DNA from 4 places in the Paenibacillus sp. J2R1T-4 genome. Region 4 is predicted to be linked to each of the others. Evidence: riboswitches for the same ligand, from Rfam matches in the RefSeq annotation. Region 4 holds a riboswitch; each other region holds the start of a gene.
The links. A riboswitch is a leader RNA that binds a small molecule or an ion and turns the genes downstream of it on or off. The one in region 4 is predicted to bind cyclic di-AMP.
Positions count from the first base shown of each region.

Region 1: it holds a riboswitch for cyclic di-AMP, as region 4 does, so the genes downstream of both, AC58QD_RS31930 (KamA family radical SAM protein) here and AC58QD_RS29905 (C40 family peptidase) in region 4, are expected to answer to the same signal.
Region 2: it holds a riboswitch for cyclic di-AMP, as region 4 does, so the genes downstream of both, AC58QD_RS05845 (CAP domain-containing protein) here and AC58QD_RS29905 (C40 family peptidase) in region 4, are expected to answer to the same signal.
Region 3: it holds a riboswitch for cyclic di-AMP, as region 4 does, so the genes downstream of both, AC58QD_RS30995 (resuscitation-promoting factor) here and AC58QD_RS29905 (C40 family peptidase) in region 4, are expected to answer to the same signal.

Region 1 is NZ_JCAUBA010000035.1:38,749-44,584, forward strand. It holds gene AC58QD_RS31915 (NUDIX domain-containing protein) at 1-566, shown strand, start outside; gene AC58QD_RS31920 (cysteine hydrolase family protein) at 638-1,180, shown strand; gene AC58QD_RS31925 (nicotinate phosphoribosyltransferase) at 1,177-2,628, shown strand; cyclic di-AMP (ydaO/yuaA leader) riboswitch at 2,852-2,992, shown strand; gene AC58QD_RS31930 (KamA family radical SAM protein) at 3,163-4,353, shown strand; gene solA (N-methyl-L-tryptophan oxidase) at 4,407-5,630, opposite strand.
Region 2 is NZ_JCAUBA010000002.1:478,094-483,929, reverse strand. It holds gene AC58QD_RS05855 (alpha/beta-type small acid-soluble spore protein) at 18-287, opposite strand; gene AC58QD_RS05850 (CBS domain-containing protein) at 493-921, shown strand; gene AC58QD_RS05845 (CAP domain-containing protein) at 1,236-2,042, opposite strand; cyclic di-AMP (ydaO/yuaA leader) riboswitch at 2,049-2,175, opposite strand; gene AC58QD_RS05840 (sugar phosphate isomerase/epimerase family protein) at 2,261-3,136, opposite strand; gene AC58QD_RS05835 (YhgE/Pip family protein) at 3,283-5,313, opposite strand; gene AC58QD_RS05830 (TetR/AcrR family transcriptional regulator) at 5,386-5,836, opposite strand, start outside.
Region 3 is NZ_JCAUBA010000032.1:46,378-52,213, forward strand. It holds gene rsmA (16S rRNA (adenine(1518)-N(6)/adenine(1519)-N(6))-dimethyltransferase RsmA) at 1-773, opposite strand, end outside; gene rnmV (ribonuclease M5) at 781-1,344, opposite strand; gene AC58QD_RS30995 (resuscitation-promoting factor) at 1,593-2,732, opposite strand; cyclic di-AMP (ydaO/yuaA leader) riboswitch at 3,027-3,190, opposite strand; gene AC58QD_RS31000 (ABC transporter ATP-binding protein) at 3,455-4,201, shown strand; gene AC58QD_RS31005 (ABC transporter permease) at 4,198-5,403, shown strand; gene AC58QD_RS31010 (TatD family hydrolase) at 5,536-5,836, opposite strand, start outside.
Region 4 is NZ_JCAUBA010000028.1:51,907-57,742, reverse strand. It holds gene AC58QD_RS29915 (amidohydrolase family protein) at 1-209, opposite strand, end outside; gene AC58QD_RS29910 (hypothetical protein) at 410-877, opposite strand; gene AC58QD_RS29905 (C40 family peptidase) at 1,452-2,318, opposite strand; cyclic di-AMP (ydaO/yuaA leader) riboswitch at 2,319-2,468, opposite strand; gene AC58QD_RS29900 (carbohydrate-binding family 9-like protein) at 2,652-3,305, opposite strand; gene AC58QD_RS29895 (branched-chain amino acid aminotransferase) at 3,779-4,861, opposite strand; gene AC58QD_RS29890 (DMT family transporter) at 4,962-5,801, opposite strand.

The DNA of each region.
Region 1 (5,836 bases), on a different contig from region 4:
TCTCGACGGAGACGGAAACGATTCTGGAGAGTGCCAAGCGTGAACTGTTCGAAGAGACAGGAGTAGCGGATGTGCATATTGAGTTTTTCAATGCGTACAGCACACCTGGACGTGATCCTCGCGGATGGATGATCTCGCATGCTTATTTTGCTCTTGTGCATGAGAAGCTTCTGGCTAATCGCCGGGCGGCGGATGATGCTGCAGATGTTCGGTTATTCGAAGTGAAGACCGCTCTGGCGATGGACCTTGCCTTTGATCACCGGAGCATACTGGCGGACGCACTCGCACAGGTCCAGACGAAGATGCTGACGACGGCTATTGCCAAGCAATTTTTACCGGATGAATTTACGATTAGTGAGCTGTATCAAGTCATTCAGACGGTAGTCCCGGAGTTCACAGAGCATAATTTCATTCGTAAGATTACCTCTACTCAGAGCCGCAAAGGTCTCCTTGAAGAAGTTCGTGACCACCGCGGGGAATTGAAAATGTCGAACCAATACTCACAGCGTCATGCGCAATTGTATCGATTTACCGAATACGTGCCGCAGCTGTCGATCTATAGTTAAGGGTGCAGGCCTGTTAGTTAATAATGTCTATTAATACTATTAAATATACTTGATCGAAGGAGCTGGGAAGGATGAAGGCACTAGTAGTGATTGATTACACGGTGGATTTTGTAGTTGGAAAATTACCATGCGGTGACCCGGGTATTCAGATTGAGGATCGAATCTCTTCGCTTACGAAGGAGTTTGTAGAACAGGGTGATTTCGTAGTCATGGCTGTTGATCTGCATGATGAGAATGATGCGTATCACCCCGAGCATCGGCTGTTTCCTCCGCACAATATTCGCGGGACAGAAGGCCGCAAGCTGTATGGCAAGTTGAATGATGTATATGAGGCTAATCAGGAGAACATCTATTGGATGGACAAAACAAGATATAGCGCTTTTTGCGGGACAGAGCTGGAGCTGCAGTTAAGAGCACGGGGCATACAGGAGCTGCATTTAGTCGGAGTGTGCACCGATATATGCGTGCTTCACACAGCAGTGGATGCTTACAATCGAGGATATACAATTGTTGTCCACGCCGACGCTGTAGCAAGCTTTAATCCATTAGGCCATGAATGGGCGCTGACGCATTTTCAGGGAACTCTAGGAGCAAAGGTGGAATCCGCGGTATGACATTCAACAACAACTTAACCCTTCATACGGACAAATATCAGATCAATATGATGTACGCCCACTGGGTACATGGCTCTTGGAAGGAGAAGGTGGTCTTTGAGGCGTATTTTCGGAAGCTGCCCTTCGGCAATGGCTACGCGGTGTTTGCTGGATTGGAGCGGATCGTCGATTACATTCAAAATCTGCAGTTCGGTAACGAAGAGATTGAATACTTGCGTCAGCAGGAGGAGCCTTATAAGGAGGAATTTCTGCAGGAGCTTAGGAATTTCCGCTTTACGGGCAGCCTGCAGGCAGTCCCTGAAGGAACGATTGTGTTCCCGAGCGAGCCCTTGGTTCGTGTGGAGGCCAGGGTGTTCGAGGCCCAGTTGATCGAGACGGCGATCTTGAACTTTATGAACTACCAGACACTAATTGCGACCAAAGCTTCCCGTGTGAAACAAGTGGCATCACAGGATCGGCTGCTTGAATTCGGTACGAGACGGGCGCAGGAAGCAGATGCAGCAGTATGGGGAGCACGTGCAGCGTACATCGCAGGCTTCCATGCTACTTCTAACATGAGAGCCGGTATGATGTTCGGTATCCCGACCCAAGGAACACACGCCCATTCCTGGGTGCAAGGGCACGATACGGAGGAAGAGGCGTTCAATAAATATGCAGAAGCGCTTCCCGATCAAGTCACCTTGCTGGTAGATACGTACGATACTTTGAACAGCGGAGTGCCTAATGCGATCAAGACGGCGCGGTTACTGGAAGGTATGGGCAAGAAGCTGAACGCCATCAGGCTGGATAGCGGAGACTTGGCTTACCTCTCACAGAGCGCGCGGAAGCTTCTGGATGAAGCAGGCCTGTCGGACGTGAAGATCGTAGCTTCGAATGATCTCGACGAGAATATTATTCTCAACCTCAAAGCACAGGGTGCAAAGATCGACATTTGGGGAGTGGGCACTCAATTAATAACTGGCGGTGATCAGCCTGCGCTTGGCGGGGTGTATAAGCTAGTCGCGAGGGAAAAGGCGGGAAAGTACGTACCGGTCATCAAGATCTCAGGCAACCCAGAGAAAGTATCGAATCCAGGGTTCAAGGATGTGTACCGGATCGTGAACAAGGCGACGGGGAAAGCGGAAGCCGATTACGTAGCACTGGGGCATGAGGTAGATGTTCGGGCTGGTGAGCGGATTAAGCTGTTCGATCCCGTCCATCCGTATATTCATAAATTCATTGAGAATTATGAGGCTGTCGCTCTGTTGGAACCGATATTTCACGAGGGGGAGTTGGTTTATCAGCTGCCTGGCTTGGAGCATATTCGCGCCTACCATGAGGAGCAGCTGACCCTGTTCTGGCCGCAAATACTTCGTAAGCTGAATCCGGAGATGTATCGCGTTAACTTGAGTACTGCGGTATGGGAGCTGAAGATGGAACTGATCGAGAAACATCGCAAACCTAATTAGTAACATCTGGCTTATTAAGGATATGGGCTGACTCCATGTAAGAAAGTGCATGAATTGGAAACGTATTGTGCACCAAAGGATATCGCCCTGCATACACTAATTTAGGTTCTGTTTATTTTGATGATTCCGGATCGTTTGCATAGCCGTGCAGCAACAATCCAGGTGGGGTAGCAGCTATGCTATATGCGCTCCAGCATTGACATACCTGGTATCATCCAATAAAATTAGAGTAGCGCTTAATTTCCGGTTTTGTGTTCCGGGAAGCGGGGGAACCAATTTGTAGGGGCGAATCGATCATGTGATCGTAGGGAACCATCTTTCCCGAGTCCGTCAGCTAACCTCGTCAGCAGTAGATGGGTCAAGTTTATTTGTGATTATTACGCACAATTGACCCGGCTAAGGGTCTTTTTTATATTTATGACCCTCTGTATGCACTAGCGCTTATCGATGCGTTGCGGCAGTGGGTCTATTCGGCATGTACTCACCGCTGCCCCGGATCGTATAACAGGACCAGTGAAGAGGAGGATGAGAAGTATGCTGAAGCGTAAGTTATCCATTGCCCAACCACAGGAGGAGAGTGTCTCGCCGGATGCGGTCACAGATCAATGTGTTCTAAGCATCAACGATTATTATCGGGGGCTAGTCGATCGGACGGACGCACAAGAATCGATGCGCAGGCTCATTGCTGTAATGGAGAATGAGAACGGAATGGATGAGTATGACAGATGGGATGAAGCTGGGCTTGAACTGGAAGGCGAGGTTGATCATGGTTATTCCAGCTACGGCGGGAACACAGTGAGGCTGAGCTTGCCTGATGTAAGAAGTGACCGGGGGTGCGGCTGCAGTAACTGCGCACCGCTGAATGGCAGTACGCTCAATGCTCCGATGGAGCAGTTGGAAGCGGGACTCGCTTTTATCGAGTCGCATGCTGAGATTAGCAATGTATGGCTGAGCGGTCGAGACAGCTTTGTTATGCCTACTTCTCTATTGGGTTACATTATGAGGCGGTTAAGCGCAGCTGAACATGTACGCACGATCCGTCTGGAATCCAAGCTTCCGATCTTATACCCCATGCGTGTTACCGCTGATATGGAATTGTTGGATATTATTCGTTCCTGCTCGCGTCCTGATCAACGTATTTATGTCAAGGCGCACATCCATCATCCCGATGAGCTTACTCTTGAGGCGAGAAGCTGCTTCGAGGCCTTGAGGCAAGCAGGGGCGATCGTGGTCAATCACACGCCTATATGGAAGGGCATCAACGACGATTCTGTAGTACTGAGCCATTTGCTGGACTGCATTACACAGGTTGGGGTTACACCGAACTATTTTTACGTTCATAATTCCGAGGCGGCTGTTGCTGCAGACGTATCTCTTCCTCTCGCCAAAGCTTACACACTTGTCGAAGAAACCAAAACACGCACATCCGGGTTCGGCAAACGGGTTCGCCTATACGTCGGCCATGCTTCTGGACGAATTGAAGTGCTGGCGATTGAGCAGGGCAAGGCGTATTTGAAATATGTACAGTCGCGCGACAATCGAGACGGACAGTTCATGATCTGGGATTGTCCTGACGAAGCTCTGTTTCTCGATGAACAGATTGAAGTCGGGAATGAAGATTACGCTGCCGACGAGTTGAAAGTTGTTGAACTGGCAGGCTTGGAAGACTTCGATCATACAACCGTATATATCCATTCTTATCCGATGAGGATCATCGGAGACTGAATATCAGAGTAACCGCCCAATCCGGGCGGTTACTCTTGTAAATAGGGCCCCTGCTATCGCCGACGCCGAGCTGCAAGTGCTGGTCTCGTTATAGAGAACGAGGACAAATCAAAGCTGGAGCTCCCCTCGGTCAGCAGCTGTGCCGCGATTTCGCCCATAACGCTTGAGAACTTGAAGCCATGTCCAGAAAATCCGGCAAGGATAACAGCATGCCGGTGCTCTGGAAGCACATCGACAATAAAATCTTCATCAGGGGTCATGGAGTATAGGCATACTTTCCCCTCACGCAGTGATCCTGCGGCCTGGGGCATGCAGGTCTCAAGAAACATTCTGAGATCGCCCTCATCCTCCGGCCTAACGCCGAACTGGCGATTCACCTCGTCAGGATGAACTGGAAGACCGCTATCATGTCTGCCTACCTTAACACCGCCCCCATCCATATCAGGGAAGCCATAGAAAGTACCTCCATCAAGTTGGAATATAAAAGCAGGGAAGCGGCTTGAGTGATACAACTCCGCATCAGACTCGAACCATCCAACAGTTTTGCGAGTGGGCTGTACCGCCGCATGGATTCCCGCCGTCTCCAGAAGATAAGGGACCCAGGCTCCAGCACTCACAACAATTCGATCTGCATGGAAGGTCCCTTCGTCTGTCTTCACTATAGTTCCGCTCTGAGCGAGCTCGATCGCTCGAACCCGTTGGCCGGTCAATAGCTTGGCTCCATGCGCCAAAGCAAGACCCTTGTAAGATTGGACGCATACTTCGCTCTTTAGCACCCCGGAGCTAGTCTCCAAACAACCTATGAAGTCATCCTCCAGACGAATTCCAGGCCACCGGTGGCAAATCTCCCGGGCTTCTAACAGCTCAAGAGGCAATCCGTATTGTCTAGCGCTGTCCATTATGGTCTCGATGTAAGTAGTATTCTTCCTCCCGACGCTTAGCACCCCAGTTTGATGGAATAGCTTGTTCCCCGTCTCAGACTCTAACTGATTCCACAATTGCTGAGCTCTGAGCAACAAGGGGACGTATTCCTTGCCTTCCGCATAAGCGTGACGAATAATCCGCGTATCTCCATGGTGACTGCCGAATACATGCGGCGGATCGAAGGCATCGATCATCAGCGTTGTGAGTCCCTGCTTGGCGGTTGAATAGCCGGCAGCCATCCCCATGGAACCAGCTCCAATAACAATCACGTCGAAATGTTTCAGTTGTGCAGTCTGATTCTGATTCACATGAACCTCCACAGCTTCTTTTTGTACGGATACCTTTCTCCGCATATAAGGCAAACTCCTCCCTGGAGCGGGATAACTGATTAGTTGCGCGAATAGCAACTAATCAGGCGCTGCCTGTATTTGCGTTCCATTTAGTTGCGCAAAAAGCAATTAAATGCAGATGATCCGCCATTTTAAGGAGACCATCTTGGTTTAGTTGCCTTTCGAGCAACTAAACTGCTGATTCTGGTGCGCGGAGTTCATTTAGTTGC
Region 2 (5,836 bases), on a different contig from region 4:
TCAAAGCTGCGAGATGCTTACTTCTGCTTTGGGTTTTTGGCTAACTGTTCTTGCGCCATGCGCACCATTTCTCTGACCATAGCACCGCCAATTTGCCCTCCGACTTTCCCAACAGATTCTGTTGTAAGATGACCGTTATCACCCTGGGTAAGCGGTACACCAAGTGACTTGGCTACCTCATATTTAACCTGATCAGGATGATTAGGATCAACCGCATATCCTTGCTCTTTCATAACCTCAACTTTGAAAGCATCCAGTCGATTCGAACGGTTTCGTCTTCGCGACATAATATTCACCTCATTTGTATTGTTCCCTTGTGTTGTTGATGCAATGTGTTGTTTTCAGATCCATATTGTTCCATATTCACTGATTTTCCATATAAAAAATTAACGCAATGCTTCAAAACACGGTATAATGGGTAAGAGATGTGTGGTCTTTATGGATATGGAGTTTGTCATATAGAGAAAGAATCATGGAGAAGGAGATTGTTACATGAATATTGCTTTTTTTCTAGTCCCCAAACTTGAAGTGATTTGTTTAACTACTCAATCAACACTTCGTCAGGCTTTGGAGCGGATGGAATATCACCGTTACACAGCCGTTCCCATTCTTAGTGAAGAAGGCAAGTATGTAGGCACGATTACTGAAGGAGATTTACTTTGGTTCCTAAAGAATAACGAAGACGTGTCATTCGACAACGCTCATCGTGTACAACTATCTGAAATTCCAATGCGAGTCCATAATATGCCGGTTCACATTAATGCGAACATGAGTGATTTGATCTCCAAAGCCAAGCTGCAGAATTTCGTTCCTGTTGTTGATGACATGGACCGCTTTATCGGTATCGTTCGCCGCAGCGACATTATCGAATATTGTGCCCAACAAGTATTTCAATTAACGGGCGAGAATGCGATTGTATAATGGAAAGTTAAAGGAACACCGCTTATCCGAATGGATAGGCGGTGTTTTTTGTTGACAATTATAGTGCTCCTTTGCGGCTGAATTCAGTTTTGCGCGTAGGAGAGCAGGAAGATGGGCTCCAATCGCTGTTGCATTTGAATTCTGATGAATTATTTTAAGTGGTGAGAATTCAAGTGCAAAGGCGACCGCTAACGCTTTTCCGCTCCATCTTCCTGCTCTTTTCTGTTCAACGTTTCATTAATCCCAAAAACTAATAAATTCTATAAAAAAAAACCGCAGACAAAAGTCAGCGGTTCTAACTAAAATGGATTATCCTATCCTGTAAATTCTTGTACCCATTCGCCGTTGTAGTAAGCAACACCGATCTTCGTGAAGTTCGGGCTCAAAATATTTTGACGATGTCCGGGGCTGTTCATCCAGGCTGTCATTACTTCTTGAGGGTTGCGTTGACCTTTAGCAATGTTCTCACCAGCATAACGGTAAGAGATATTATAAGATTTCATCATATCAAACGGTGAACCAAAAGTTGGTGAAGTATGATCAAAATAGTTATTGTTGTACATATCTTTGGCTTTGTCTAACGCCATCCGAGTCAATTCAGCATCACTGGTTACTGGCTTCAGTCCTGCTTTGGCACGCTCTTGATTCACAAGTGAAATCACTTGATTGGCATAGGAGCTCTCTGTTCCAGTTGATTGGTCAGGCTGTGTAGGTTGAACAGGTGCTGGCTTAACTGGTGCAGGTTTTACCGGTGTAGGAGTTGGTGTTACAGGCGTTGGCTTAACTGGCGCCGGAGTTGGAGCTACCGGTGCTGGTGTCGGCGTTGGAGTTACTGGCGCTGGTGTTACAGGCGTTGGAGCTACAGGTTTCGGCTCAGGCGTTCCAGTTGGCAATTGCAGCTGTAAGCCTGGGAAGCATTGTTGCAGCTTCGAAAAGTCAAATTTACCATTCAGTAAATCCGCCAAGTTACCTTGTTGCACGCTGTAGTAAACCTTAACGTTGTTGCTATTGTTAGGCAATTCGGTTAGTGGCGCTGCTGACGCTGCACCTGCTCCGAATGTGCCTCCGATTACGCTAAGTGCAAGTACTCCTGCTAGAATCTGTTTGTTCATTTTCTTCAAAACGATCCACTCTCCCTTTCGGCCTGCGAGGTTAGCTGTCGGATTCGGATCAAAGAGTTAACCCGGCCGCTTTGATGCGGCTTCACCCCAAAGTTGGTTCCCCCGTGCTTATTAGCTTCGGCCTAGTTTGTTTGGTGCCTGTTCATTGTAGCATGCATCTATTCAATAATTCATGCCGCAATTTATGGCAACTGAACAGGAAAGTGGAATTTTCGGTATTATCGATACATCTTGATGAAATCTACGGCTTTACGAATATCAACTTCAGGTTGATCGCCAACTTCACGTTCGATCGTCAAATAACCTGTGTAGCCGATGTCTTGGATTGCTTGAAAATAAGCTTTGAAATCTACTTTACCTTCGCCAAGGGGAACTTCACGGAAGATCTCTCCAGAGCTGACCATCTTCGCAATTTTACCATGATCCATCGGCTCATAGCCCAAAGAACCATACACCTCGCGAGGATCTACTTCTTTATAACGGATGCCATCCTTCACGTGGGTGTGTACAATGTAATCTTTCAATATATGAAGTCCGCGTACCGGATCATCGCCTGTTACCATTACCATGTTGGCTGGGTCGAAGTTAACGGAAACGCCTTTGCTGCTAAGTGTATCGAGGAATCCTTTAAGATGATCAGCCGTCTCAGGACCTGTCTCGATTGCAAAAAATCCGCCCATGCTGCTGGCATATTGGCTAAGCTCTTCGCAGGATTGCTGCATAGCTGCGTATGTGGCGCCATTCTTATCATCCGGCACAATCCCGATATGTGTAGTAACAATATTCGTTCCTAACTCCTTGGCCAGATCCAGTATACGCTTGGATTTCTCAATCTTCGCAGGATTTGCTCCGACATCTTGGAAGCCATGTCCACCTAAGTCACCGCATAAAGCAGAGATTTCAAGACCAAGGGAGTCTATGTAGGATTTCAATTCACGACGCTGAGCGGGTGATAAGTTTGCTGGGTCCATCTCTCCGCTTACCGCATAGATCTGTACACCTTCTGCTCCTACTTCTTTCGCTTTCAACAGCCCGGCTCTAACTCCTATACCAAAGCTATCTACGATAACACCTATTTTATTAGTTAATTTCATTTCTAACAAACATCCTCTCTATTTGAAAGATTCCCAAGGAATGGGTTGCATACGTAGTGATTGTACTTTTGTATCATGGGCTGTGTCAATATCAACAAAGGCAACCTTCCTCGTAACAGAGAAATGGCTGCCTTTTGTCGGAGTTATTAGATTGTTACTGCTGGTGTTGGATCGTTCTGTTCAGAATGATCCTTTTTGCGGAAATTCACAATAAAGTACGTTAAAGTCAATAGGCTTGCTCCTACTGTAAAAGCACCTAGGATAAGTGCGTTTTGGCCAAGATAAGAGAAGTCTCCGCTAGAAATAACGGCTTTGTATCCTGATACCGTGTAGGACATCGGCAGCCATGCATTGAATACTTGCAGCGGTGCAGGGATTAATTCCAACGGGAATGTTCCAGCCGATGTTGTCAATTGCAGGATCAAGATAATGATGGCAATGAATCGACCTGGGTCTCCGAATGCTGTAACCAAGAACTGCACAAGTGTCATGAAGGTCCAACTAACCAACACACTGAACAACATGAAGTATGGGATGCTCTGTACTTCAATGCCAAGACCGAATAACAGAACAATATCCACAATAACAGCCTGTATGACACCAATGGATAACATCATTCCCCATTTACCCATAAACCAGCTGAAACCGGATCTAGGCATTAAAGAAGTTTCCTTCAATGGTAACACAATCGTTAGTAATAAGGACCCCACGAATAGTCCTAATGAGATGAAATAAGGTGCAAAGCCAGTACCATAGTTAGGAACTGGAGAGATTACATCTTCCTCAACTTGTACAGGATTAGCAATTTTATTGTAAGTTGCGTCGGTTGTGTGAACTTCACTGGTCTGTGTTGAAGCTTCCTGCAGCTTGCTCGACAGTTCATTAGTGCCATTAACAATCTGGGAGGAGCCTGCAGTGAGCCGGTCTGTTCCATCCTTCAACTGTTTCGTTCCCTCAGCTAGCTGGTCCGCTCCTCCTGACAACTGAGAAAGCCCGTTCAGTAACCCGGCTCCTCCGCTTACTGCTGATTGGGTTCCTGCAGCAAGGGCAGTGCCGCCTGCTTGAGCTTGATCCAACTTCTCGCCAAATGTCGTCATCCCCTGAGCTAGCGTCTTGCTTCCAACAGATAATTGAGATGAACCATCTGCAAGCTGTTTACTGCTGGCAGCAAGTAAATCTGTCCCGCTGGCCACCTGCTTACTTGCTCCAATTAATTGCTGTAACGATTCGTCTTTCGCCAAGTCTGGATGAGCGGCTGCCCATTTCTCCAATCCAACTGATAATCCGTCTGCTCCCTGTTTTAACTCATTCGTTGCCTTTTCAGCAGCGGTTAGCCCAGTATTCAGCTGAGTAATACTAGCGTCGGCTTGTGAAGAGCCCTGTATTAGCTGTTTGTATGCGGAACTAAGCTCAGTTAACCCCCCTGCCAATTGTCCACTTGAAATCTGCAGTTGGTTCAATCCATTGTTGAGCTGTTGAGCTCCATGATTCAGATCAATAATGCCATTCCGAATCGGGAGTGTGCCCTCCATGAGCTTACCTAAATTCGAATTTACTTGGACTAACCCATCATTAACCGTTATGCTGCCCTCAGATAATTTCTTAGCTCCATCTGCTGCCTGGACTAAACCATCCGAAAGCTTATTGAATGTAGTGAATATCGTTTGGGTATAAGTTTTTGTTAATTGTTGAGAAATTTCGACTTTCATACGATCTACGGCCGTCTTACCAATCTGGGACGATAGAAAGTTATAGCTTTCATTGGGATAAAAGTGAAACATCGCAGCAACAGGCTGTTCATTAAGAACATCAGTTGCTTTCTGTGAGAAATCTTCTGGAATTTCTAGACCGATGTAATAACGATTGTTACGCAATCCGTCCATAGCTTCTTGTTGATCGACGAATCGCCAGTCAAATCCATCTGTCTCTTTAATCTTCTGGACGAACTCGTCCCCTACATGAAACTCTTTGCCCTCCATTGTCGCTCCTTGGTCGAGGTTAACAATCGCTACCGGCAAAGTGTCGAGTTTATCATACGGATCCCAGAATGCCCATAGAAACAAAGAGCTGTATAACAAAGGGATAAGAGCCACCGCTGATACCGAGATCAGCAGCTTACGATTGCGAAATAATGAGCTCCATTCATTCCTTAAAGAACTTTTACGTTTAGAATTCATCTGTTGTGTACCTCCAGTACATATTGACTATAATGTTCATTCGGTCATACTGTTGCAAAAAAAAGGGCCCAATCATGATTTTACTGAAAGCCCATCGAGTAAATATAATCGAAACAGCTTAGCAATCTCTTCTTTGCTCAGTGGTTGATGGTTCTTCTCCCATTCATATATAAAGGCCACATACAGCTTCAGCATGACGAAACCGGTAATCTCCGGGTCACATGATCGTATCTCACCTTTGTCGACTGCTTCTTGCACCTTTCGGGTAATGAAAGCAAGTACGGCTGACTCAATCTGCTGAATTCCTTCTTGAGCTTGCGGGGTCCCCATATCTCGAACCTCATGGGTGAGCTTAATAGTAAGCTCATGGGTCCGACGGAAATCGAGCAGCGCATATAGTGCCGCCTGCAAATTCTCGAAGAACGGCTGCTCTGGCTGTAACACCCGTTCAGCAAGCAGCTTCATCTCAGCAATAAGCTTACGCATGATTTCATCGAAGAGTTCTTCTTTATTCGTGAAAAAA
Region 3 (5,836 bases), on a different contig from region 4:
CGCTCTTTGCTGAAGAAAGCGGCAAGTAAATTGTTCGAGATCGTCTTACGGCGTTGTACGAAGGATGCTTGTATAACCTCGAAGAGAAACGATTCATCGTCGGTCTCTACCGCAGGCTTGTCTCGTAGCTTCAAGCGAATCACGGCCGAGTCTACGTTGGGTTGCGGAACGAAAACTGTCGGCGGCACGATTCTAACAATCTCTGGGACACAGTAATACTGAACAGCGATGCTTAAGCTGCCGTATGCCTTTGTCCCAGGCTTAGCGGACATACGCTCAGCAACTTCTCGTTGAATCATCACTACGATGTTCTCAACTGGAAGCTTGTCCTCTAACAGCTTCATTATGATGGGAGTCGTAATGTAGTAGGGCAAGTTGGCGACAACACTTACCTGAGAGCAATCTCTGAAGTGTTCCGCCCACAGCTCGCGCAGATTCAGCTTTAACACGTCACCGTGCACAATCCGAGCATTTGGATAGGGTGACATGGTGTCAGCGAGAATAGGTATTAATCTCTGATCAATTTCAACAGCGACAACGGTGCCTGCAGCTTCTGCCAAAGGTTGAGTGAGGGCACCAATCCCGGGGCCTATCTCTAAGGCCCCTTTACTTTTATCGAGCTCTGCAGCCGCTACGATATGATGCAATATATTGGAATCGGTCAGGAAGTTCTGACCCAGGCTTTTTTTCAAAACAAGCCCGTTTGCTTTTATAATGGCTTTCGTTCGCTTAGGCGACGATACCATTTCATTTGCATCTATTGGGATAGACATATGCGGTTCACAATCCTTTTTCGATAAAATCTTGATACGCCGCTTCAAACTCTTCCCGTGTTATACGGAACATCGAGCAGCGCTTCAGAAACTGTTTGCCATTGCAGCAGCCAATGCCTAGCCGATTACCAATGGCTAACCGCCGTCTGGCCGCATCGGGATGAACAAGCAGTCCTGCTGCAACCAGATCCGTTTGCGAAATTTGCGCAGCAGGCTCCAGTTCAGAACCGGATAATTCATAGTCTGTCCTTACTTGGGACAAAGCTTTGCGTATAGCTTCGTCGGACGCGTTCTCGACACCAATATCACCCTTCTTGGATGCTTCTTGCTGGGTTAGAAAAGCATGCTTGCAGCCAGGGACCCGTGACGTAATGATATTGCGAATTCGTTCACCTGCATGGTCGGGATCGGTAAATACGATAACACCTCTGCGCTCTTGAGCCAGGGCGATCTTCCGGATCACATCCGAATTGATTGCAGACCCGCCGGTCTCTATAGTATCAGCCTGAACAGCGCGATGAATCGCTATCGTATCATCCCTGCCTTCCACAACAATGACTTCTTTGATCACCTTAAAACTCGTCCCTTTCTTTCACAAAAAATACTTCGAAAAATCTAACTAAATCTGAAACAAAATAAGCCTGAATTCCGTTAGAATAGCATACATAAATTAATACATCAAAAACGACAAAAGAAGAGGGGCGGTCGTCCTCTTCTTCGACTTACATAAGGTTCTATTGTACACTATACCCGATTTATTGGGATTTCATCAATGCTGAACGCCTTGCCGGGAACGTTCCAGATTAGCTCAAGCCCCTCTTAACTAGAAGCCGGCTTATCTTTTCCGATAATGTAAACCTTGTATCCACGTTTCAAGCCAAAGCGTTTGGCGTAGTCAAGATTGTCGAAATAAACATCAATTTTGTTGCCCTTCACACCACTGCCAATATCTTCAGCGCGACGAAGTCCAATACCTTCAATGTAAACCCACCAACCAATAGGAATTACTTTGGGATCTACGGCGATTGTGCGTCCTTCAGTCACTCTCGTGCCCGAATACGTTAGGCCGTACTGGGGATGATCACTCGTCTTTCCAGTAGAGCCGACATCAACGGAATAAGCGGTTAATGTAACATTATTCAAGATTTGCTTATATCCGAATGTTACCCCCGGCTTAGACACCTCTTCAACATTAGGTGAGGCTGCAGATAGTACTACAACTGGATTCTTGGTTCCAAGAGCAACTACTTTGTTAACGCTCTCTGCCGATACCTTCATATCCACTACATTCGCAGATACAAGAACACCGTCTTCGAATACTTTTTCTATTTTCTTGGCGAGAACACCCTCTACGCCCTCCGATACGACCTGCTCTTTGCCTTTCAGCAAGTTCGGATCATTCTTCTGAACGGTTTCATACGGAATGGGTTCCGTCTGATCCTCAAGCGATATGCTAACTCTGACCACCTGTACTGAATCGTTGCCAATTAGACCGGTGTCCTGAGAAGGGAATACCTTATCAAGCTCTCCCACCGTGACATTCAAGTCCTGCAAAGCTGCAGCAACCGTTCTTCCTGTCGTGTACTTTGTTTCCGTCTTCCCATCGGCCGTTAATTGAATCGGAGTGGCATGATCGATCACGACTGTGTCCCCATGCTTCAGCTTAGCCTCGAGAGGCTGGGACAATCGATCATGTTCTCCGACCGTAATGGCCAGTTCATCCAGTAGGCGTTGAAGGACCCCTTGTTTAGTGCTCACAACGGTTTCTTGTCCATTCACTACTACGGATACGCTCTTGGTAGCCGTACCGTACAACAACACCAAAAACATGAAAGTCATAGCGATTGAAAATGCAGAAAGGGCAAATATCAAACGCACGTTTTCACGCTTCCATCGCAATGCGAAGGTCATGCTGGATGATCGTTTTACATGGGGTTCTCCTTGGTGAATAGCTCCCACTTCTTCGGTCCTCCTTATAAGCCCCGCCGTCTTTTGTGTTACGCGATCGGTTTAGACGCGACTATGGATTATTATTTGTGCCACCTTCGCTTTCCGCTTGTTGATTTTTGGGCCAACCGCCCCCTCCTATCACTATGAGGAGCCTGATCCAAATATCACCACTTCGGAAAAAAAAGATGCTTCTCTTTCGCTTTAACGCTTTACTTGGTTAAGACGTTAAAAAGCCAAGAAGAGGGACTCTTCTCGGCTGTTGCGAACCATGCTAAATCAAATACAAGCATAGGCGCCCGACAAAGTGCCTCTCTCTTCACGCTTACGAGGTTAGCTGTCGGATTCGGACGTGAGAGTCGCCCTATTCGCTCGAAGACACTCATCGTCTTTCTTACGAAATTCACCCCAATGATAACCTGATCTGGTTCCCCCGTTTTTCATTTCTGAAAACTCAGCGATTGGAAATTGATAGCAATATGAAGTTAAGTTATTATGAAGGTTAGTGTACGATGTTCCTCCGATGCTGTAAAGCTAGCGGAGTATGCAAAAACAAGCAAATAAGCTTATTTTGTGTATTTAATCACACTTTTTCAGTTCTATAGCTCCCTGCTTCTCTTCCGGACGTATGTTTTCATTATTTTCGGGTCATTAGTTGAAAAAAATAGGTAAAAATGTACTTGAAATTTCTAAAAAAGATAGGATAAAAGGATCATTTTATCGGAGGCGGACGCATGAAACCGATTTTGGAAGTGGAAAATTTGTATGGCGGTTATTTCAAAAATAAATCAATATTGCATGATCTTACTTTTTCTGTTAACTCTGGCGAGATGATCGGATTAATTGGGTTGAACGGAGCAGGAAAGAGCACGACCATTAAACATCTCTTAGGACTGTTACAGCCGCAGCAGGGTACAATTCGTATCGGCGGACAAGAGCCGCTGCGTGACGAGCATCAGTTCCGTTCTGGTCTCGCTTACGTACCGGAAGCTCCAGAGCTGTATGAAGAGCTTACTATTAAGGAGCATTTGAAGCTCACTACCATGGTATATGGACTTGATGAGCAAGAATTCGAACGCAGATGCGCTGTTCTCGGTGCCCAATTCCAGATGAGCGACAAGCTTGACAGCTTTCCTCAGCATTTGTCGAAGGGCATGAAGCAGAAGGTGATGATTATGTGTGCGTTTCTTGTCGAACCTTCACTCTATATTGTAGACGAACCTTTTCTCGGACTTGATCCGCTCAGTATGCGCTCGTTGTTAGAGCTTATGGTCGCTCGAAAGCAAGAAGGTGCCGGACTGTTGATCAGTTCTCATATTTTGTCGACAATTGAGAAGTATTGCGATCGTTTTATTGTGCTTCATAAAGGTCGCACGATCGCATATGGCACACTTGAGGATATCAAAGAACAGGCTGGCATACAACAAAATATTTCATTAGAAGAATTATTCTTCTCCTTGATTGGGGAGGGCGTCAAATGAAGGTGCCCACCTTATTGTGGCAGCAAAGGCACAAACGCCATCTAGGTATCGCAATGCGGTACACTAGGGATATGGGGAGGAGTGGATTTTTCAGCTTTATGCTGTTTGCCAGCATTGCGCTGGCTTACTTTTACGCGAATTCTCTCAAGCAATTGCCAGAAAACTTCCCTTTTACGCTAGTGTTAACCCTCCTCTTGCTGCCCGTTATCACGGTAAGTCCGGTTCGCACGCTGCTTCGAGGCGCGGATAGCGTCTTCTTGCTTCCTCTGGAATCCAACATGTCCGCTTATTTCCGAGCGGCTTTCCGTTATAGCTTCATTGGACAAGCTCTATTGACCTTTTCTGTTGTAACCGCGTTAGGTCCGCTCTACCGATATGGATTCGGTGAGGACGCTGTCCCGCTATTAGTGCTTTTGTTCCTAATAATCGCTTTAAAGCTCGCCAATCTGCTGGGGAATTGGAAGGAAGCTAATTTAGTTCGAGCCGGACACCGACGTCTTATTGCAGCGGTAAGATGGGTCAGTACCTTTATCGTCCTGTTCCTCTTGTTCCGCTACGGATTCACTCTTGCTGGATTGTCGTTCTTACTCCTATTTGCTTCTGTAAGTTTATTAATCCGGTTGCTGCCCTCACATCAGGTTCATTGGACACAGCTGATTGCACGCGAAAGGACGCATCAATCCTATTTTTCCTTGTTCTTCAGCTGGTTTACAACCGTTGAGGAAATGCCTCCCATAGTCAAAAGGCGACGCTATTTATCTTTTGCAACAGCGAGAATTGGCTTCCGTCAAAGCAATTCCTATGTCCTCTTGTATGCCTTAACGCTTATTCGGTCAGAATTAACGAGCATTGTGCTCCGGTTGCTTATGATTGCAATCGTTCTATTACTTACAAGTACGGACCCATGGATGGCATCATGCTTGTACATGTTCTTCGCGCTAGTCATACACGTACAGTTATCCGCTCTGCGTGAATATCATACATATGCTGTAATGCCTGCGCTCTATCCGCTGCCAGGCGAAGCCATGCGCCACGCGGTGGCCGCAGTGGCATTTCGCGCGCAGCTCGCCGTTCTTGCGCTGCTCACGGCCGCGCTGCTCGCAAGTGCCGCGTTCGCGCCGTGGATGGCGCTGCTGCCAGCGGCCGCCGTGACCGCGGCCGGCGTCGTGCGCCAGCGCATGCGGCGCGAGCGGCCGGCGTAGCCGCGGGCGCGTCGCGCGTGCGCGGGCGCGTCGCGCGTGCGCGGGCGCGTGCTTGCGCGCGACCGCGCGAGGCCGCGCCGAGTGCGCCGCCGCCGCAGGCGCAAGCAGCCAAAAGGCTGTTCCGTTTGCCCCCTAGGGCAATCGGAACAGCCTTTTGGCGTTCGCCGTCGTGAGCGCGGCGAATTGCTCTAGCGGCAGGCCGACAATCTCGGCCGCCGATTCGGCTACGAGCCGGACATAGCCGGTCTCGTTGCGCTTGCCGCGATGAGGATGCGGCGTCAAATAAGGGGCGTCGGTCTCTATGAGCACCCGATCGATCGGCACCTTCGCCAGCACCTCTTTGGGCTGCTTCGCGTTCTTGAAGGTGATCGGCCCGCCAAAGGAAATATAGAAGTTCATATCCAAGCACATCTTAGCTGTTTCCCAACTCCCG
Region 4 (5,836 bases):
GGATAGGCGTTCGTAATCTCGACTAATGTCTCGGCTTGAAAAATCATATCTGCCTGATTCGGATATATATTACCTGCGAATTGCGGATGGGGCATTAAACAAGTCTTGTCGACGCCAGTCATTTGCATATGGTGCAGGGTTTGATCTACAAGCGGTTTCCAAGGCTGCGTTCTAGAAAAAAACACATGAAGATGACTGTCAATAATCATCCTGTTTGACTCCCCTTTCTTGGCCAATCTAATTAAGTTCATTGTTGTATAATACCTGTATTTTATTAGATCTACCTGTATTCTAAAGACGTATGTAAGTGCTGTCAATGGAAAAAGGATAAGAATTCGCAAAAACAAGAAGCATCCTGGTTGAATGCTCCAAGATGCTTCCTGATTGATACGTATTGACTAGCTTTCGATTACATATGAATTCCTGCATCGAAACCGTCATAATCATCCCCTGAGGGATCAAAATCCTTGGCAGTCCCGGAAGAGGCCCCCTCATTACTGAATGATACAGCTTCCGATGCGGAACCCGAGTAATCTGTACTGGTATCCTCATTGACAAGATGGGCAGGAATCGGAATCATATCCATGCCATAAGCTGTATTGTACACATTCCCTCTAGCAGTCTCATCTTCAATCATCCGTGTGTTATGCTCATGCTCTACCTGCATTTCCTGCTCTTCAACTGTTAATTCCCCACCACACGCTTGGGTAATCTCAAGTGCGGACGTGAGCTCGCTGTGATCAACGAACACCTGCACGACCGATTGACCCTTCTGCTCGTTGCGATGCGCATGGTAACCAAGCTCGGTCAGGGTATCATAGGCTAATGATGCCGCCTTGCTGTCTGGAAACATGAATACCATTGGAACATGACTCATGGACAAGCCCTTCTTTCTATTAAGGATATCATGCATTCCTATAGTTCAAAGTTAGCATATCCCAAAATCAGGCATTTAATCCGACATTCGCCTTCGCAAACTACAGCGTATTTAATTGCAAGAACACAAGTAAATTCATCCAAACCGTGCATCCTGGCAGCGTTATTGTAAAAAAGTGTACCATTAGGTCCTGAGGAGATCAGTTAGCCAGTGCTGGTATAGGTTATTGGGGCGGAAAAACCAGTTTGTTCTTGGATAACAAGTTTTACTACTGGTTATTTGCATGGATTCTGAGGGAAATCGGTTCGCAATGCGGAAATAAGGGATAGACGGGTTGGCTATTTAGTGCCTGATTGATGAAATGACCCAAATAGACGATAGTAACATGGCTTATCATTAGGCATCGTGTCAAGCTTAGCGGCTTGGCTGAGCTGTGTAACAAATTGTATACTTTCAGGAATTAGGCTCATCTAGTGATTCACTTCAACAAAGATTGGTTAAAGATAAACAAACGGCACGAACCTGAGGAAGGTCCGCACCGCTTGTTTACTAATCCTATTAAATTAAAGCTAGATTATACGACTCTGTTAGCACCAATAAACTTGGAACCCCAGTAGTTGCTAGAAATCGAATCAATCTTTATCCCACTTGAAGAGGTGGCAGAAATAAATTGATCATTCCCTAGATAAATGCCGACATGTGTCGTTCCTTTGCCTATGTTGAAGAATACAAGATCGCCAGGTGCCAAACCTACGGTTCGTGTGCCAGCAGTGTCATACATGCTTTTCGATGTACGCGGTAGATCTATTCCGTACTGATCGAATACATAGTTCACAAATCCAGAGCAGTCGAAGCCATTGGTAGTAGTACCGCCCCACATGTATCGAATCCCTATGTAATACTTCGACGTGTCGGATACCATATCGGCCAGTGTCTTCTTGGCCGGCACATACCAGGCTGGTGCATGATATTGTCCGTCCTGACAGATGATTGCTACACCATTAGCGTCGTCCCACTGTAACATATAACCGAAGCTTTCTGAGATAAACCGGAGAGGAACATAGGTCATCCCATTGGCTAACACTGGAGGAACATCCGTCTTAATGGATTTTCCGTTGACATTTGCTTCTGTTGAACCTGTCTTGATCGAAATCACCTTGTTACCGTCACTGAGCTTCAGACTAATGCTTGAATTACTCATGGCCCAATCCACTTTGTAGCCCATCTTCTCCGCTATATTGCGAATTGGAACAAGCAAAGTGCCGGATGTGTCGATAAATGGCTGTGCTTCTGGAAATGCGACAATAGAATCATTCACCTGAACCTTAACTCCGTATTCCGCCGGATATGCTTTGGCTTCGGACGGTGCAGTCAAAGAAAGCGCGGCTGCAATACCTCCAATCGCACATGACCAAAAAACCGTTTTGACAAAACGCTTCAAATCTTTTCCCTCCTGTTGCCTCCGAGGTTAGTTGTCGGATTCGGGAAGAGAGTTTCCCTAGCCGGTTCCCCCTTGCGGGCTTACCAAGCATTCACCCCACTTGCGATCCCCCAACCATCCATAAATCAGATGATTCAGTTAGCGCATGGAAAGAAACATCGCACCAGACTTCAATCCAGCATTCGTGCTTCTTTCATAGTCCCCCGTACAAGTCGTTCGGCACGACCCGATTCGGCATTCTTTTGTTTTTACATATTTGTTAGGCTATCATAGGATACATTTGGATTCAACCGCCAATAATTAGAAAATGGTGACCAAAACCGTAATTTCGGGCTATTCAAACGTAAATGTTCCAAATCGTTGCGGAATATGGAACCGTAAACGTCTCGTTGGCGACCAAGCGCTGTATTCGTCCAGCTCAGGATCGTTGCTCGAATTGCGGTCTATGCGATACAAATTGGTTCTCCACTCATCTCCAGCTTCAATGGACCTCCCATTCAACAGATCAGCTGCTGGAATAGCAATTTCATACTCTACACGCCGATTAGCCAAATCCACATTCACCCACAAAGTCAGCTCAGAGCTGTCCCATGAGGTGTCGACATTCAGAGTATTCCCTGTTGGATCATTCAGGTCATTCACAATGGTTGCGTCGAACATCACACTGGCCGGACTGAATTCAAATTCAAAGTATCTGGACAGATCCCCGTCTACTGACATGAATACCTCGACTACATCTTCATCATAAATAGGATCATCCCGCTGTGTCATAGTGCTCACAATACTGTCATCCTCACACACAAAACGATAATAGACGCCCCAATTGTTCCACGCGGCCCGGACAGCAGTAGCCAACTTGGGCTTGTCCCCTGTAACCACTTCACGCAGCTCCACTTCTGTCGCGGTTTCCCACATAGTAGGAGTCAGCGGTAAAGCCAGTTTGCCTTGCAAGGGCAGCTTACGGCACACATACTTGAATTCACTCATACGGATATCTCCTTTATGTATGTATTCTTTGCTAAAAAAAGCTTATCACGGATCGTTCTGGAATGGCAATCGGGGGCCGATATCATTTTGAGCGGCGTGCAGCGAGCTCTAAAGCGGATTTTCCGCTTTAGAGCAAGGCCGGGTGCCGCTGCTGCGGGCTGCAAAGCGGATTTTCCGCTTTAGAGCAAGGCCGGGCGCCGCTGCTGCGGGCTGCAAAGCGGATTTCCCGCTTTAGAGCGAGGCCGGGCGCCGCTGCTGCGGGTTGCAAAGCGGATTTTCCGCTTTAGAGCAAGGCCGGGTGCCGCTGCTGCGGGCTGCAAAGCGGATTTTCCGCTTTAGAGCAAGCCAGGCGCCGCTGCTGCGGGTTGCAAAGCGGATTTTCCGCTTTAGAGCGAGGCCGGGCGCCGCTGCGCACACATAAAGAAACATCCCGAATCCTTTTATGAAGGATCGGGATGTTTCCACTACAATCACTATGCTTTTACCGTTTCAACCTGCACGGTCCAACCGAATGAATCCTCGACGGAACCGTTCTGAATGCCGGTAATCGTATCGTATACACGCTGTGCAACAGGCCCGATCTCACCTTTGTTGATGATGATCTTCTTATCTTCCCAGTTCAGCTCGCCGACAGGTGAGATGACCGCAGCCGTGCCTGTACCGAACGCTTCTTCCAATGTTCCATTCTGAGAAGCTTCGTACAGCTCTTGGATGGATAGCTTCCGCTCTACGACTGGAATATTCCAGGTCTGCAGCAGTTCAATAACGGACGCACGCGTGACACCCTGCAGAATGCTGCCATTCAACTCAGGTGTAACCACCACGCCGTTGATTTTGAAAAATACGTTCATACTGCCGACTTCTTCAATATACTTCTTCTCCACGCCATCCAGCCACAAAACTTGAGCGTAACCGCCCTCTTTGGCCTCTTCTTGCGCTTTGATACTCGAAGCGTAATTACCCGCTGTCTTGGCATTCCCTGTTCCACCGCGAACGGCGCGAACATAATTGCTCTCTACATTGATCTTGACTGGTTTAATGCCCTCTGAGTAATACGCCCCTACAGGAGACAGAATCACCATCAGCATATAACGGTATGAAGCGCGTACACCTAGACAAGGTTCTGAGGCAAAAATAAACGGACGGATGTACAAGGAAGTCCCAGGCAGAGTTGGCACCCAATCCTTCTCCAAATGAACCAATTCTTTAATGGCGTGAATAATGAAATCACCATCAATCGGCGGGATACTTAACCGTTCATTGGACCGATTCAGCCTCTCCATATTCTGATCAGGACGGAATAATAAAATCTGGTTGTCGTGTGTCCGGAATGCTTTGAGACCTTCGAAGACGGCTTGTCCGTAGTGGAACACCATAGCGGCAGGATCCAACTCTATAGGACCATAAGGCACGATTCTGGCATCATGCCAGCCTTGGCCTTCCGTGTAATCCAGGATGAACATATGATCGGTGTAAATTTGCCCGAATCCGAGTTTACTAGGATCTGGCTTCGCCCGGAGTTGCTGGCTTTGTTGCACATGGATGGAATTAGGCATCGTAATCAGTCTCCCTATTCTTTTATACTATTACCAACTTACCTCATTATAAGGCTAAAGTAAAATTACAATATCCGTTCATTCTGATAAATCAGGTTTATTACCCCCAAGCCCCTATAATAAATACGCCTGCCACGATGACAGCAGACCAAGCAATCCTTTGCAGCCCTTGTGATTCCTTAAGCAGCCACACCCCGAACAAAGTACCGAATACCGTGCCAATCTCCCGGATTGGAGCGATATGCGAGAGCGGCGCCAACTTCATGGCATACAAAAAGATCAAATAGGAACCCGGTGACAGAATCGTACCTAACAAAAGAATACGTTTATTGCGACCCCACTCCTTCTTCACATCTGGAAGAGAACGAAAAGCGGGCCCAGTTAACACCGCTAAAAAACCAATGTTGGATAACTGGATAAGAGCAATCGGCGATATGTATTGGAGCACCTGTTTGTCGACTAATGTATAGCTCGTGATGCACAAGCCGGTCAGCAAAGCGATAAATACAGGTTTAATCGACCATGCCGCACCCGATGATTGTCGGAGCCCAATGACGAATAATCCGGCCACTATACATAGGATACCAAGCCAGCCTGCAAGCGATAGAGATTCGTTGAAGAACATAACACTGACAACGGGTACCAGAAAAGCCCCAGTCCCCCGCATGATCGGATACATCTGCGACATCTCGCCGATCCGAAAGGCTTGGATTAGCAGCAGCACATAGGCGCTTTGCAGCAGGGTGCTAACTCCAAGCAGCAGCCACCCTTCAATGGGGATCGAACGATTCAACAGCTCTATCAGGAAGAATGGGAGCAGTATAAGGAAGGACCCGATATGGATCGACCAGAGAAAGACGAATTTATTCATACTTCTCTTGGTGAACAAATTCCATACGGAATGCGCTAATCCTGAACAAATGACTAGCATAATTGCCATTGTTACCACCTGGTGTCAGGCCCCCTGCTGCTCAT